2 regions of the Streptomyces sp. BHT-5-2 genome follow, and region 2 is predicted to be linked to the other one. Evidence: riboswitches for the same ligand, from Rfam matches in the RefSeq annotation. Region 2 holds a riboswitch; the other holds the start of a gene.
What was found. Region 2 has a riboswitch for cobalamin ahead of K2224_RS25115 (cobalamin biosynthesis protein). Riboswitches for the same ligand answer to the same signal wherever they lie in the genome.
Positions count from the first base shown of each region.

Region 1: another riboswitch for cobalamin. It lies ahead of K2224_RS27615 (HoxN/HupN/NixA family nickel/cobalt transporter); the one in region 2 lies ahead of K2224_RS25115 (cobalamin biosynthesis protein).

Region 1 is NZ_CP081496.1:6,231,795-6,239,322, forward strand. Features, by position in the region: gene K2224_RS27590 (class I SAM-dependent methyltransferase) at 316-1,479, shown strand; gene K2224_RS27595 (TetR/AcrR family transcriptional regulator) at 1,570-2,154, opposite strand; gene K2224_RS27600 (nucleoside/nucleotide kinase family protein) at 2,261-2,917, shown strand; gene K2224_RS27605 (MarR family winged helix-turn-helix transcriptional regulator) at 3,012-3,785, shown strand; gene K2224_RS27610 (alpha/beta fold hydrolase) at 3,782-4,630, shown strand; cobalamin riboswitch at 4,701-4,914, shown strand; gene K2224_RS27615 (HoxN/HupN/NixA family nickel/cobalt transporter) at 4,945-6,216, shown strand; gene K2224_RS27620 (VOC family protein) at 6,354-6,854, opposite strand; gene K2224_RS27625 (restriction endonuclease) at 7,171-7,528, opposite strand, start outside.
Region 2 is NZ_CP081496.1:5,659,037-5,666,564, forward strand. Features, by position in the region: gene K2224_RS25090 (hypothetical protein) at 1-1,000, opposite strand, end outside; gene K2224_RS25095 (alpha/beta hydrolase) at 1,171-2,298, opposite strand; gene K2224_RS25100 (class II aldolase/adducin family protein) at 2,386-3,054, opposite strand; gene K2224_RS25105 (inorganic phosphate transporter) at 3,578-4,843, shown strand; gene K2224_RS25110 (hypothetical protein) at 4,882-5,115, shown strand; cobalamin riboswitch at 5,339-5,475, shown strand; gene K2224_RS25115 (cobalamin biosynthesis protein) at 5,605-6,570, shown strand; gene K2224_RS25120 (cobyric acid synthase) at 6,567-7,528, shown strand, end outside.

The DNA of each region.
Region 1 (7,528 bases), 570 kb from region 2:
CGGCCCACTGCCACCCGCATGCGGCCGCGCCCGTACACCCGCGACGCAGCGGCGGTGGGTCGGCACGCCCCACGTCGTCCATTTCGGTGCAGCGTCCCGCCTATCAGCGAAATGCGCCTTTCAAACTAACCAGGAGCTTTCGCGACTTTCACGGCTTTCGACCGGCTGCCCCCATCCTTCCCCCCGTCCCTGCGCCCCTGACAGGGACAAAGGTCCCGCCCCCGGCACGGAGTAGAGTCGAACGTCACCACCCCGCCCCCACCCTCCTCCCCACCGGGGGCGCGGGCCCGAACCACTGACGCGAGGCACACTGCGGTGAACCACCCCCCGGTCGTCGAATGGACCGAGGACGAGCAGGTCCGTACCGCCCGTTGGCGTTCCGAGAACGGCGCCCGGCCACCCCGCCGGATCGTCGTCGCGGACGACCGCACCCGGGCCGACGAGGCGTACCGGCTCGCCTGCGAGGGCACCGCGCTCCTGTGGCGCGGCGACTTCCACAACGCCCGCCAGCTGCTGACCGCGCTGGCCCGCCGCGTGGACCGCCGCCCGCGCAAGGCCGCACCCGCCGACGTCACCGAGGCGTTCCACCTGCACCGCGCCGCCCAGAACCAGCGCGCCCGGATCCTCGGCATGCTGCTGATCCCGCTGAGCGCGGACCTGGCCGTCCCGTTGCACCGCGCCCCCGACGTCCGCGAGGCATGCACCCGCGCCTACGGCCCGCCGGACGGCACGGAGCTGCCCGCCGGCGCCACCGGGGACACGGCCACCCTGGTCTCCCTACGGGAGCTGCTCGCCCTGATCGGCGCCAACGAATGGCGCCGCAAGGGCGTGGAGATCCCGGCCCTCGGCGGCGACCGGATCCATCCGCACTACGGGGTCTTCTCCCCGGCCCGCGGCGAGTACGTCGACCTGGTCGCCGGGGCCCCGCTGCCCGGCCGGGAGCTGGCGTTCGACATCGGTACCGGCACCGGCGTGCTCGCGTCCGTACTGGCCCGGCGCGGCGTGCGGCGGATCGTGGCCACCGACCAGGACCCGCGCGCCCTGGCCTGCGCCCGGGAGAACACCGAACGACTGGGCGTCGCGGACCAGGTGGAGGTCGTCGAAGCGGACCTCTTCCCCGCCGGCCGGGCCCCGCTCGTCGTCTGCAACCCCCCGTGGGTGCCCGCCAAGCCCACCTCCCCCGTGGAGTACGCGGTCTACGACCCCGGCAACCGGATGCTGCACGGCTTCCTGACCGGTCTGGCCGACCATCTGACCCCCGGCGGCGAGGGCTGGCTGATCCTCTCCGACCTGGCCGAACACCTCGGTCTGCGGTCGCGCGACGAACTCCTCGACGCCGTCGCCCGGGGCGGCCTGACCGTCCTCGGCCGGCTCGACATCGCACCCCGTCACCCGCGCGCCCGCGACGCCTCCGACCCGCTGCACGTGGCCCGCGCCGCCGAGGTCACGTCCCTGTGGCGACTGGGCGCGGCGGAGTAGCCGGGGCGACGGGACGGGCAACGGGGCAGCGGAGGCACGGCGCGGACGGCGGACAGGCCCCGGGCCGGCGACGACACCCCCGTGGGCGCGCTACGTCCGCAGCCCGGCGCAGACCGTGCGCACGTAGCGGTGCCAGTCCCCCGCGCCGTTGCGGATCACCGCGGCCAGCCCGCACACCGCCATCACCACATCCGTGACCTCGGCGTCCGCCCGGACCGTGCCCTCCTCCTTGCCCCGGGCGAGGAGTTGCGCGGCGACCTCCTCCGCGCGCCGCCGCCCCTCCCCGGCCGGCTCGGTGGAGCCGAACGCCGCCTCGATCGCCGCGGACAGTCCGCGCTCGGCGCTCAGCACCTCCCCGATGTGCGTGAGGTAGGCGGCCAGCCCCTCGGCGGCCGTCGGGCACGCCAGGCAGCGGCTGCGCCCGAACTCGACGATCTCCGCCTGCCGTTGCTCCCCCACGGCGGCGATCAGCGCCGACCGGCTGGGGAAGTGGCGGTAGACCGTCCCGATCCCGACGCCCGCGGCGCGGGCGATCTCCGGCATCTGCGCCTCGTCGCCGGCCGCCCGGAACACCTCCCGCGCGGCCTCCAGCACCCGGCCGCGGTTGCGCTCGGCGTCGGCCCGCGGCCGGCGCTGCGGCCCGGAGGAGGCGGCGGGAACGGAGGTCGGGGACATGCCGACGATGCTACTGGCCGCACACCGGGCAGAATCGGACTCCGCCCGGCGAACCGCCCCGACCGCCCGGCGCCCACCCCGGCCCATCAGGCACGATGGTCCCATCATGAACCTCGACGACCTCGTCGCCCGTGCCCGTCGGCTCGCCGCCTCCGCGACGCCCGGCCGGCGCCGGCTGCTCGGCATCGCCGGACCGCCGGGCGCCGGGAAGTCCACCCTCGCCGTCCGGCTGACGGCGGCGCTGGCCGGCCAGGCCGCGCTCGTCCCGATGGACGGCTTCCACCTCGCCGAGGCGGAGTTGCGCCGCCTGGGCCGTATCGACCGCAAGGGCGCGCCGGACACCTTCGACCCCGCCGGCTACGCCGCCCTGTTGGCCCGTCTGCGCGCCCCCGAACCCGGCACGCCCGTCTACGCCCCGACCTTCGACCGCCGCATCGAGGAGCCGGTCGCCGGCAGCATCCCGGTGGCGCCGCACATCCCACTCGTCATCACGGAGGGCAACTACCTCCTGCTGCACTCGGACCCCTGGGCGCGGATCCGCGAACTGCTCGACGAGGTCTGGTTCATGGAGCTGGACGCCCCGGAGCGGGTGCGGCGGCTGATCGACCGCCATGAGCGGTTCGGCCGCCTGCGCGTCGACGCCGAGGATTTCGTCCGCAACTCCGACGAGGCCAACGCACGCCTCGTGGCGGCCACCCGCACCCGGGCCGACCTCGTCGTCTCCTTCACCGAGGACGAGGCCCCGCCCCCGCTGGACGACTGACCCCGCCCAACTCCCCGGCACGCGGCGGCGCGTTGCCTCCGCCTGCGCTTCCACACCCCTTCCAAAACGACATCAGCGATGTCATCATGACAGTATGAGTGTCATCGAGGGGGGTGCCGATGAGGGCACCGACGCACATTCCGACCGCCGCGACGCGCGTCGACGCGATTCCGGCGGAGGCGATGCGGACGGCCGCGACGCCAGGGGCCGCGACACCGCCGGACACGGCGCCAGGGGAGGACATGCGAGTGCGGACGACGAGGGCAGGGCATCGACGGAGGAGCTGCTGTACGACGTCATCCGGCGCCTGTGGCCGCTGCACCGGACGATCGTGCGCGCAGTGGAGCGCGAGCTCGAAGGCACCGGCATGACCGCCGGCGAGCACGCCCTGCTCGACGCGCTGCGCGCCCACGGGCCACGCACCGTCCCGCAGTTGGCGCGCTCACTGGGCCTGGACCGACAGCCGGTGCAGCGCTGGGTGAATCACGCGGCGGAGCTGGGTCTGGTCGTGACGGCCCCCAATCCCGCGCACCGCCGCTCGTCCCTGATCCGGCTCACCGACGAGGGCACGGAGGTGATGCGCGGGATACAGGACGCCGAGGCGGCGGAACTCCGCCGCGGGCTGACCGACCTGTCGACCGGTGAGGTCCGCACGGCGCTGCGGGTCCTGGACCGGCTCGGCGAGGAATTCCGGCACTTGGCGGACGGCTCGCGCGTTCCCCCGGAGGAAAGCGGCAATCCCGAAAAGCAGGATGCCACCGCCCTGGACGCCACACAGGCCGCGATATCGCCCGCAACCGGGCACCGACCAGCGGCGCCCGCCCACCCGACCGACCGCCCGACGCCCACAGAAGGTCCCGCAGAATGACCCACGAGTTCCAGGCATGGTCCGAGATCGACAACGGCACCGTACCGATCGACGACGGCGAGCTGTTCTACGAGACGGCCGGCTCGGGGCCCGCGGTGGTACTGCTGCACGGCGGAATGCTCGACCAGCACATGTGGGACGAGCAGTTCGCCTGGCTGGTCAACTCCGGCCTGCGGGTGGTCCGCTACGACTCCCGCGGCCACGGCCTCTCCTCCACGGTGACCGGCGACTGGGCCAACCACGACGATCTGGTGGCCCTGCTGGACGCGCTCGACATACCCCGGGCCGTCCTCGTCGGCCTCTCGCACGGCTCCCGGATCGCGCTGGACGCCGCGCTCGCCCACCCGTCCCGGGTGTCCGCCCTCTTCCTGGCCGCGCCCGGGCTCAGCGGCCGCACCTTCACCGACCCCTTCATCCTGGAGCACATCCGGGAGCAGGTCGCCGCGATCGGCGAGGCGGACGGCGCGGAGCGCTATGTGGAGCACTTCCTGCGGATGTGGGTGGACGGGCCGTATCGCGCGCCGGCCGCCATGCACCCGGGCTTCCGGGAGCGGATGCGCGCCTCCGCGTCCGCCAATGTCGAGGTGCACGCCGACGGCCTGGGGGCCGGTATGCCGCTGGAGGTCGGCGCCGCGGACCGCCTGGGCGAGATACGGGTGCCCACCGCCGTCCTCGACGGCGACCTCGACTCCACCGACATTTCGGCCAACGCGCACGCCATAGCGCTACAGGTCCCGGGCGCCCGCCGCATACGCGTCCCGGCCGCCGGTCACATGGTCAACCTCGAGAACACCCCGCGCTTCGACCAGGAACTGCACGCCTTCCTGTCGTCCCTGGAGCTCTGAACTCGGCCCGCCCCCGCTCCGGTCGGCCGCCCGGGGCGGGGCCGTCATGGCCGGTTCCCGGCCATGACGGCTACAGTGACCGGGCCGTGGTGTTCGGGAAGACCGGTGCAGGACCTTCGTGTCCCAGGCCGGCGCGGCCCTCGCCACTGTGATCGGGGAGTTTCCGCCCCCGTGTGCGCGCCCCGTGCGCGTACGGCGCCACTGACCGCAGCCTGCGGCCGGGAAGGCGGGGCGGACGCGGATACCCGTAAGCCAGGAGACCGGCCACGGCATCTCACGAAGTGATCCACGAGGTGCTGGAGCGTGATGGCCGCATGGCCCTGTCCACTGACACGCAGGACAATTCCCCTTCCCCCCACAACACCCCCACCCCCCGCCTCGGCATACCCGGACCCCCGGGATCGTTCCGCTGGCAACGCCGCGACACCGTCCGCACCGCCGGCCTGATGGCCGTGATCGCCGCGCTGCACATCGTCGCCTTCGGTGTGCTCTTCCTCCTGGTCGTGCCGGGCCACTACACGGTCGGCAGCCAGGTGTTCGGCGCCGGGCTCGGCATCACCGCATACACCCTGGGCATGCGGCACGCCTTCGACGCCGACCACATCGCGGCGATCGACAACACCACCCGCAAGCTGATGGCCGACGGCAAACGGCCGGTCTCGGTGGGCTTCTGGTTCGCCCTCGGCCACTCCAGCGTGGTCGTCGTGATGGCCGCGCTGGTGTCGGGCGGCGCCCAGCTCGCCGGCGCGCTGATGGACGACAACTCCCGTACGCACCAGACGCTCGGCGTGGTCGGCACGACCGTCTCCGGCACCTTCCTCTACCTCATCGCCGCCCTCAACCTGATCGCCCTGGTGGGCATCCTGAAGGTCTTCCGGGCGATGCGGTCGGGCGCGTACGACGAGCAGGAGCTGGAACAGCACCTGGATTCCCGGGGCTTCATGAACCGGATTCTCGGCCGCCTCACCAAGTCCATCAGCCGCCCGGGGCAGATGTTCCCGCTCGGCTTCCTCTTCGGCATCGGCTTCGACACCGCGACCGAGGTGACGCTGATGGTGATGGCGGGCAGCGGCGCCGCGGCGGGCCTGCCCTGGTACGCGATCGTGTGCCTGCCGCTGCTGTTCGCCGCCGGGATGAGCCTGTTCGACACCCTCGACGGCACGTTCATGAACTTCGCGTACCAGTGGGCGTTCGCCAACCCGGTGCGCAAGGTCTACTACAACCTCACCATCACCGGCCTGTCGATCGCGGTCGCGTTCCTCGTCGGCACCATCGAGCTGGTGACCGTCCTGCACGACAAGCTCGGCCTCGACGACCCGCTGACCTCGGGGATCTCCGCCCTCGACCTGGACAACGTGGGCTTCGTCATCGTCGGCCTGTTCGTCGTGGTGTGGGCCGCGGCACTGGCGTACTGGCGCTTCGGCGGCGTCGAAAAACGCTGGGCCACCCGCACATCAACCACCGAGCCTGCCGAGCCCACCCCGACTACCGAGCCCACCGAGGTCGCCCAGGTCGCCAAGACCACCCAAGCCACCGAGCCCACCACCCCAACCCCGCGCACCGACGAACCCGACACCACCCCATAGCCGCCCCCACCCACCGAATCGCGGCCCGCCCCTCCATCGAAGGGACGGGCCGCACCGCCTCATCCGCACCACATTCCGCGACCCGCGCCTGCCGCTGCCTGCCATCCGTGACGTTGAGACGCCCGCCGCCCGACTCCTCAGGTGGCCGATCCGGCCGCCGCGCCCGTCAACAGATCCGGGCCCCAGCGCTCCATCGCCGCCGCCAGATCGAGCGGCCGAAGCCGGTCCGCCACATCCGGTCCCGGCCAGTCCTCCCGCGGCACCCGCCACATCACCTCGAACTCGTTGCCGTCCGGGTCCCGGGCGTAGAGCGACTTGGAGACCAGGTGATCGCTGGTGCCCACCAGCGCATCCCGCTCCCGCAACTGCGCCGCGATCGCCGCCAGATCGCCCAGCGTCCCGACCTCCCAGGCCAGGTGGTACAGCCCGATCCGGCCGCGCTCCGGCCCGGGCGCGTCCGGCCCCACCGCGAACAGCCCCAGATCGTGGTCGTTGTGCGAACCGGGCGCGCTCAGGAAGGCCGCCCGCCCCGGAATCTCCACGTCGACCGTGAACCCCAGCACCTCGGTGTAGAACGCCACCGACCGCGCCACCTCACGGATGTACAGCACCGCATGATTGAGCCGCCGAACAGACATCAACCCTCCATCTCCCATCGCGCCGGCCACCACCCACCGCCGACGAACCACCCATCAATTTACTTGAACATTCAAGTCTCCCTCAAGCCTACCCGCCCCCCACCACACACCAAACCCCCCAAATCGCCCTTACTCGCCCGCTTCCAGCCACCCGCGACGCAAGCCGGAGGGTCTGTCCCGCCTCGCGACCGCCCCTCCGGACCGCCGCAGCCCCATACACCCAAGGCCGCCTTACTTCATTTCGTTTTCCGGTGACCCAAAACACAGAAAAGACGCAGACAGCAGAGAATCGAGGGAGTGCGGAGCATTGACCCGACTATGGGAGAACATTCGGATCGGAGCATATATAGCCGCTACCCTCTGGCCATATGGCTACCCCTCCTTGGCTTTCCGTGAGCGCCAAGAGATCGGCGCGCGGCTTCGAAGGAAGCAATATGGCGCGCGTCGAGTGATCGACGAAGCGCCCGTAGTCCGCCAGCTGCCCTATCGCCATCCGAACGTTCTCCCGCGTCACGCTCCCCTTCGCCTCGATGAGCAGCGCAAGCCCCCCGCAATAGAGGTCGGTGAACAATGGCCGGGACTCCCCCGGAGGAAAGACCCGATGACGGTGCGACTCGAACCCCTTGCTGGTCAGCCAGTCCGCAAACCCCCGCACGAGACGACCTTCCGCGCGC
Region 2 (7,528 bases):
GTTCCTCGACGGCGGCACCGACGGAGCGGGCGGCGAGCCAGGCGCGGTACTCGGCGCGGGCCGGGCCCGGGGTCAGCCGGGCACAGCCGCGCAGCATCGCCTCCGCGGACTGCTCGATGTTGCCGGCCGGGCTCTGCGCGGCGACGCAGATCTGCTCCAGCTTGACCCACACCGACCAGTTGCCCAGCGGCGTCAACTGCGCCTCCTGGCCGTGGTGGCGCCCGTCGGCGGCTTCGCCGGCCTCGTGGGCACCGCGCGGCGGCATCAGCGCGCCGACGGCGAGCAGGGCGTCCAGCGCCCAGCGCAGGAGATCGGCGAGCGGCGCCCCCGCGGCGTCGCTCGCCGGGCCCGCGGCGTCGGTGGCGTCCGCCGGGTCCGTGCCGTAGGGGACCTCGCAGCGCTCGGTGCGCAGTTCGGCGACGCGCTGGCCGAGCATGTCCAGCAGGACCGGCAGCCGGACCGGGCCGGCGGACAGGTGCAGCAGGGACAGCAGCTGCGGTACGGCCTCGACGACCTCGGCGACGGCGGAGGCACCGGCCGCGGCCGGTGCGGCCAGGGCCAGCGACCAGGCGTCGAAGAGCGCGACCCAGCCGCGCAGGGCGGCGGTGTCGTCGCGGTCCCAGGCACGCAGCCGCCAGCCGGGGCGGGCCAGGCCGTCGTGGAGTTCGACGAGCCCGGCGAGCCGGGCCCGGTCCCAGTCGGCGCGCACCTGGTGGGGGGGCAGGCCCAGGGCCTCGGCGGCACCGGCGACGGCGGCCTCCGGGAGCGATCCGTCGGGGCCGGCGCGGAGGCTGCCCGCGTGGTCGGCCCAGCGCGCGAGACGGGCCGCGCCGGCCAGTACGGCGCGGGCCTGGCGGGCCAGTTCCGCGGGCGGCGGAGTGCCCTCGGGCGGCCGGGGCGCCGGGCGGGCGGCCCGGGTGCTCACCGCCCGGCGGGCGGCCGCAATCGGTTGTCGGGGGACGAGTCGGAGCCGGGAGTCGCGCGGTGTACGGGACGTCACAGGAGCAGTCTTGCCGCTGACGGCCCGAAAACCCAATCGGAACCCTGCTTGCGGCTCTTCGGGCCCGCGTCACCCCGGCGTCCCGCTCCGGTCGGCGGGAGTTGTCCGGCCGGCCATCTCCGGCGCCGACCGCGGATCCGGAGGCGCCCGGGGATCGGCCGCCGGCGGCGTCACATCAGCGGGGTGAGGAAGCGGCGCAGGGTCTCCTCGTAGCGGTCCGGGCCGGCGTTCCACATCGCGGCGTGCGGGGCGTGCGGGACGGGGTGCAGGGTGATCAGCTCCGGGCGGCGGGCGGCCAGGCGGCGGGAGGCGTCCCAGGGGGCGAGGGTGTCGTCGGGGCCGTGGAAGAGGAGGACGGGCACGTCGAGTTCGTCGGCCTCGACGGCGTCGGCGGGGCGGTCGACGGGCAGTCCGGTGTGGCCCTCGGCGGCGCGGACGGCCAGCGGGAGCAGGGCGCGCGGGATGTGCCGGGCGGCGGCCAGCGCGCGGACGGTGGCGTGCCGGTCGAGCACCGGGGAGTCCAGGACGAGGCCGGAGACGCGGTCGCGCAGCGGGGAGTTGAGGGCGGCGCGGAGCGCCATGGTGGCGCCGGCGGACCAGCCGTAGAGGACGACCGCGCGGGCGCCGTGGCGGACGGCGTAGCGGATCGCGGCGTCCAGGTCGCGCCATTCGGTGTCGCCGAGGTGGTGGAGGCCGTCGGCGGTGCGCGGGGCGCCGGGGTCGTTGCGGTAGGCCAGGTCGAGGACGGGGAAGCGGTGCCGGTGCAGGAAGGGCAGCACCACCATGGGGTGTTCGCGGGTGGTGCCGAGGCCGTGCACGGTGATGACCCAGGTGTCGCGGGCGCCGGGCACGAACCACGCGGGCAGGGCGCCCAGTTCACCGGGGACGTCGACGTCGGCGCAGGCGAGGCCGAGGGCGCCGTGGGGGTCGCCGATGTGCACCTGCGGGGTCAGCCGCATCCGGGCGCCGGGCCGCAGGGTGCCGCGGGCGACCCGCTCCAGGCGGCGGACGACGGCGTCGGGCGGATGCGGCGTGCCGTGGACGACGGAGCCGACGACGGCGTGGCAGCCGGCGCCGGAGAGGCCGTAGACGCCGGGTCTGAGGGAGACCAGGCTGCGGGTGAGGGCGATGCGGTCGCCGTCGGTGGAGTGGACGGTGAGCCGGGAGTCGCCCGGGAAGGGGTGTCCCGGGGACGGTTTCAGGGCAACGTCGCCGGCGTACCGCCCGGCCGCCACGGCGGCCGCCCCGGCACCGACCACGGTGGTGGCGGTCACCGCCGCCACGGTACCCAGTCGCACCCCTCCAGTGTGCGCAGGGCCGCCGGACCCGGCCACCGGACGGCCGGGAGCGGCGGCCGGACCGGCGGCGCCGTGCCGCGCGGGCCGCTACCTGGGGTCGTCGCCGGGCTGGCCGTAGCCGCGCAGCCGTTCGCCGGCGGCGTCGAGCTGGGCGGGCGAGAGCAGGCCGGGGGTGTGGCCGGGCACGGCGGCGGCGAGGAGCCAGACCCGGCACATCCACTCCAGTTGGGCGGTGCGTTCCAGGGCCTGGGCGAGGCTGTCGCCGTAGGCGACGGTGCCGTGGTTCCGCAGCAGCGCGGCGGTGCGGTCGCGGAGCGCTTCGAGCATGTGGGCGGCGAGTTCGTCGCTGCCGTAGAGGGCGTAGGGGGCGACCCGCACGGGGCCGCCGAGTGCGGCGGTCATGTAGTGGACGGGCGGGAGTTCGGGGACGAGGGTGGAGACGGCGGTGGCGTGCGGGGCGTGGGTGTGCACGACGGCGGTGGCCGGGGTGTGGCGGTAGACGGCCAGGTGGAGCGGGAGTTCGCTGGTCGGGCGGAGTCTGCCGACGATCGGGCGGCCTTCGATGTCCACCCCGGTGAGGTCGGCGGGGCCCAGCCGGTCGTAGGGGATGCCGCTGGGGGTGACGAGGATCAGGTCCCTGACGCGGACCGAGACGTTGCCCGAGGTGCCGACGACGAGGCCGTCGGCGGCGGTCCGGCGGGCGGTGGCGACCAGTTCGCGCCAGGCGTCGGCGAGGTGGTCGGGGTGCTCCTTCATGGTGTCCTCCGGTGCGACGCTGCGGGACGTGCGGAAAGGCACGAGGGCGGTGCACGACACCGTATGGGCGGGCCGGGGCACTGTACGCGCCGACACCGGAAGCCCGGTATCCGCCACGTGGGGATGTCCGGTCCACTGCGGGCGATTGGCCGGAGTTCGACCACCTTGCGCCGATCATCCGTTAACGTCGAGTGATCCGCACCTCCTCGCATGGCATCGCCAGGGGGGCACCCATGACCTGTGACCGCTCCGCCCGCCGCATACGGGCGTCCGGCGACGGGGTCCGGCGCGGAGCGGGCCGCGCGCGGTGATCTGCGCAACGGCCCGCCGACAGGACCGCTGGAACGGTACCCCGGCCCAGCACGAGGAAATTGCCGGCGGATGAGGCGGAAGTGGCGGTTGAGGCACCTCCGCGTGAACACTGCGGGGGTGTCATCGCGACGCCCGGCCCAGTTCACTTTCCGTTCACCCGCTGTCCGTACGTTCCCGACGACACTGACCATCGAACGGATTGCCTGGGTGAATGGAACACATCACGCTTCTCATCGGGATCGTGATCGTCACGGCCTTGGTGTTCGACTTTACGAACGGCTTCCACGACACGGCCAACGCAATGGCCACCACCATCTCCACCGGGGCTCTGCGTCCCAAGGTCGCGGTGGCGATGTCGGCGGGACTCAATCTCGTCGGGGCATTCCTCTCCGTGGAGGTGGCGAAGACCATCTCCGGCGGCATCATCGACGAAACCGCCGGCGTCAGACCTGAGGTGATCTTCGCCGGTCTGGTCGGCGCGATCATCTGGAACCTCCTGACCTGGCTCGCCGGTCTCCCCTCCAGCTCGTCCCACGCCCTCTTCGGTGGTCTGATCGGCGCGACCCTGGTGTCCGCGGGCGCCGACGGGGTGCACGGCCAGGCCGTGGTGATGAAGGTCCTGATCCCGGCGGTGGCCGCGCCGTTCGTCGCGGGGCTCGCCGCGATGGCGGCGACCCGGCTCACCTACCGGCTGACCCGCGGCCGCGCCGAGGAGGACACCGCCAAGGGCTACCGCGCCGGGCAGATCGCCTCGGCGGCGCTGGTCTCGCTGGCCCACGGCACCAACGACGCGCAGAAGACGATGGGCGTGATCACCCTCGCGCTGATCACCGGCGGGGTCGTCGCCCCGCACTCCGACCCGCCGCTGTGGGTGATCGCCTCCGCCGGCCTGGCCATCGCGCTCGGCACCTACCTGGGCGGCTGGCGGATCATCCGCACGATGGGCAAGGGCATCACCGACATCCGGCCGCCGCAGGGCTTCGCCGCCCAGACGGGCGCGGCGGCCACCATCCTGGCCTCCTCCCACCTCGGTTTCGCGCTCTCCACCACCCAGGTCTGCTCGGGCGCCGTGATGGGCTCCGGGCTGGGCCGCAAGGGCGGCGTGGTGCGCTGGTCCACAGCCGGACGGATGGTCGTGGCCTGGGGGCTGACGCTGCCGGCCGCCGGCCTGGTCTCCGCGGGGGCCGCGTTCCTCGCCGACCAGGGCACCTGGGGCGTGGCCGCGGTCGCCGTCCTGGCGCTGGCGATCTGCGGCGGCATCTGGGCGGCCTCCCGGCGCAAGCCGGTGGACCACACCAACGTCAACGAGGGTCCGGCGGCGGAGCCGGCCGGGGTCGTCACCACGGCGCTGCAGACCGTCTCCCCTCCCCCTGCGGGCCCGGTCGCCGCGGTGGCCACCGCCCCGGCAGCCGCCGACGCGGACGGCGCGGCCGTTGCCGCCCAGGCCCCCGCCCGGCCCGCGACGGCCACCTCCTGACCGCCGACCGCCCGTTCCAAAGGACCTAAGGACTACGAATGCACATCGACTGGGCAGCTCTCGGCCAGGTCTTCGGCGTCAGCCTCGCGGTGACGGTGGGGATCGTGGGCCTGTTCACCGTCGGGATCGTGGGGACCTCCCGCAAGCCGGCCGCGGACGGCCAGGGAGCGGCCACGGCACCGGCCGCCGGGGCACGCGCCGGGGCGCTGGCGGCCTTCGCGCTGTGCGCGGCGGCGGTGGGGTACGGGATCTATCTGATCGTCGCCGCCTGAGACCGGCGCCGGCGGATCCGGCGGTGGACGGGGCGTTCGGTGGGCGCGGCAGCAGCCGCGGCCGCCGGGCGCCCCGTCCGCGTGTCCGGCCGGGGGCCGGTGCGCCGGCGGCCGCCCTGTGGTCTTGGCCACAGGTCCGGCGGCGGGGCTGCGGAGCAGGTCAAGGGCGAGTTGACGGGCCTTCGCGGACCGTGGTGGACTGCCCGGGCCAATCGGCGACAGCAGAGGAAGTCCGGTGCGAATCCGGCGCGGTCCCGCCACTGTCACCGGGGAGCGCTCCTCCAGCGAGGGCCACGGTCCGTAGTACTCCGTACGGGCGGGAAGGCCGGGGGCGGCGCCGATCCGGGAGCCAGGAGACTCTGGTCGCCGTCGCGTCGAGCCAGGGCGAGGACCCTGAGTGAGGACATATCGCCATGCCCGGCTGCCCGTCGAGAGCCCCGATTCCCGCTGCCGCAGGACCCGTTCACGGACGGCCGGCGGCCTGATCCGATGCGCGGCGAACACGCGGGATATGCGTGCGGCGCGGCCCTCGGCTTCCTCGGTGACCTGATCGCGGCGGACCCGCGGCGCGGCCATCCGGTGGCCGCGTTCGGCCGGGCCGCGAGCGCCGTCGAACGCCGGCTGTGGCGCGACCACCGGGGCCACGGGGCGGTGCACACCGTGCTGTGCGCGGGCGGCGCGGCCGCCGGCGCCGCACTGCTGGAGCGCGCCCTGAGACACCGTCCGGGCGCCCGTACGGCGCTGACCGCGGCCGCGGTGTGGGCCGTACTGGGCGGCACCTCGCTGGGCCGGGAGGCGCGCGCCGTGGGCGGGGCGCTGGCCGTCGGCGATCTGGAGGTGGCGCGGGAGCGGCTGCCGCATCTGTGCGGGCGCGATCCGCAGGCGCTGGACGGGCCGCAGATGGCCCGCGCGGTGGTGGAGTCGGTCGCCGAGAACACCTCGGACGCCGTGGTGGGCGCCCTGGTGTGGGGCGCGCTGGGCGGGGTGCCCGGTCTGGTGGCGTTCCGCGCGGTCAACACCCTGGACGCGATGGTCGGTCACCGGTCGCCGCGCTACCGGCGGTTCGGCTGGGCGGCGGCCCGTCTCGACGACGTGGCCGGCTGGCCGGGCGCGCGGCTGACCGCGGCGCTGGCGGTGCTGGTGGGCCCGGACCGGCGCGGTGCGCTGCGGGCCTGGCGGGCGGACGGTGCGGCGCACCCGAGCCCCAACGCGGGCCCGGTGGAGGCGTCGTTCGCGGGCGCGCTGGGCGTCCGGCTGGGCGGCACCCTGGCGTACGGCGGGCGGGTGGAACACCGGCCGGTGCTCAACGGCGGGGCGCGGCCACCGGCGGTGGCCGACATCGAGCGGGCGGTGCGGCTGTCCCGGCGGGTGGGTCTGCTGGCGCTGGGCGTCACGGTGGCCGGCCGGCTGGCGGCGGGCGCGCTGCGGCGCGGGAACGGGAAGGGGACGCGGTGAGCGGGCAGGGGAAGGCGGCCGGGACGGCCGTGGGCGGCGGGCTGTTGGTGGCCGGGACGACATCCGACGCGGGCAAGAGCGTGGTGACCGCCGGCATCTGCCGCTGGCTGGTCCGGCAGGGCATCTCGGTGGCGCCCTTCAAGGCGCAGAACATGTCGCTGAACTCGTTCGTGACCCGGGAGGGCGCGGAGATCGGCCGGGCGCAGGCGATGCAGGCGGCCGCGGCGCGGATCGAGCCGACCGCCCTGATGAACCCGGTGCTGCTCAAGCCGGGCAGCGACCGCAGCAGCCAGGTGGTGCTGCTGGGGAAGCCGGTGGGCGAGCTGAGTGCGCGCGGCTACCACGCCGGCCGGCAGGAGCAGTTGCTGGGCACCGTGACGGACTGCCTGGCGGAGTTGCGCCGTACCCACGACGCGGTGATCTGCGAGGGCGCCGGCAGCCCGGCCGAGATCAACCTGCGGCGCACCGACATCGTCAACATGGGCATCGCCCGGGCGGCGCGGATCCCGGTCGTGGTGGTCGGCGACATCGACCGCGGCGGGGTCTTCGCGTCGTTCTTCGGCACCACCGCGCTGCTGTCGGCCGAGGACCAGGAGCTGGTCGCCGGCTACCTCGTCAACAAGTTCCGCGGCGATGTGACGCTGCTGGAACCGGGCCTTGCGATGCTGCGCGGGCTCACCGGGCGGGCCACGTACGGCGTCCTGCCGTACACGCACGGGCTGGGCATCGACGAGGAGGACGGACTGAGGGTGTCGCTGCGCGGCGCGGTCCGCGAGTCGGTGGTGGCGCCGCCGGCCGGCGAGGACGTCCTGCGCGTGGCGGTCTGCGCGGTGCCGCTGATGTCCAACTTCACCGACGTGGACGCGCTGGCGGCCGAACCGGGCGTGGTGGTGCGGTTCGTGGACCGGCCGGAGGAGCTGGCCGACGCGGACCTGGTGGTGCTGCCGGGGACCCGCGG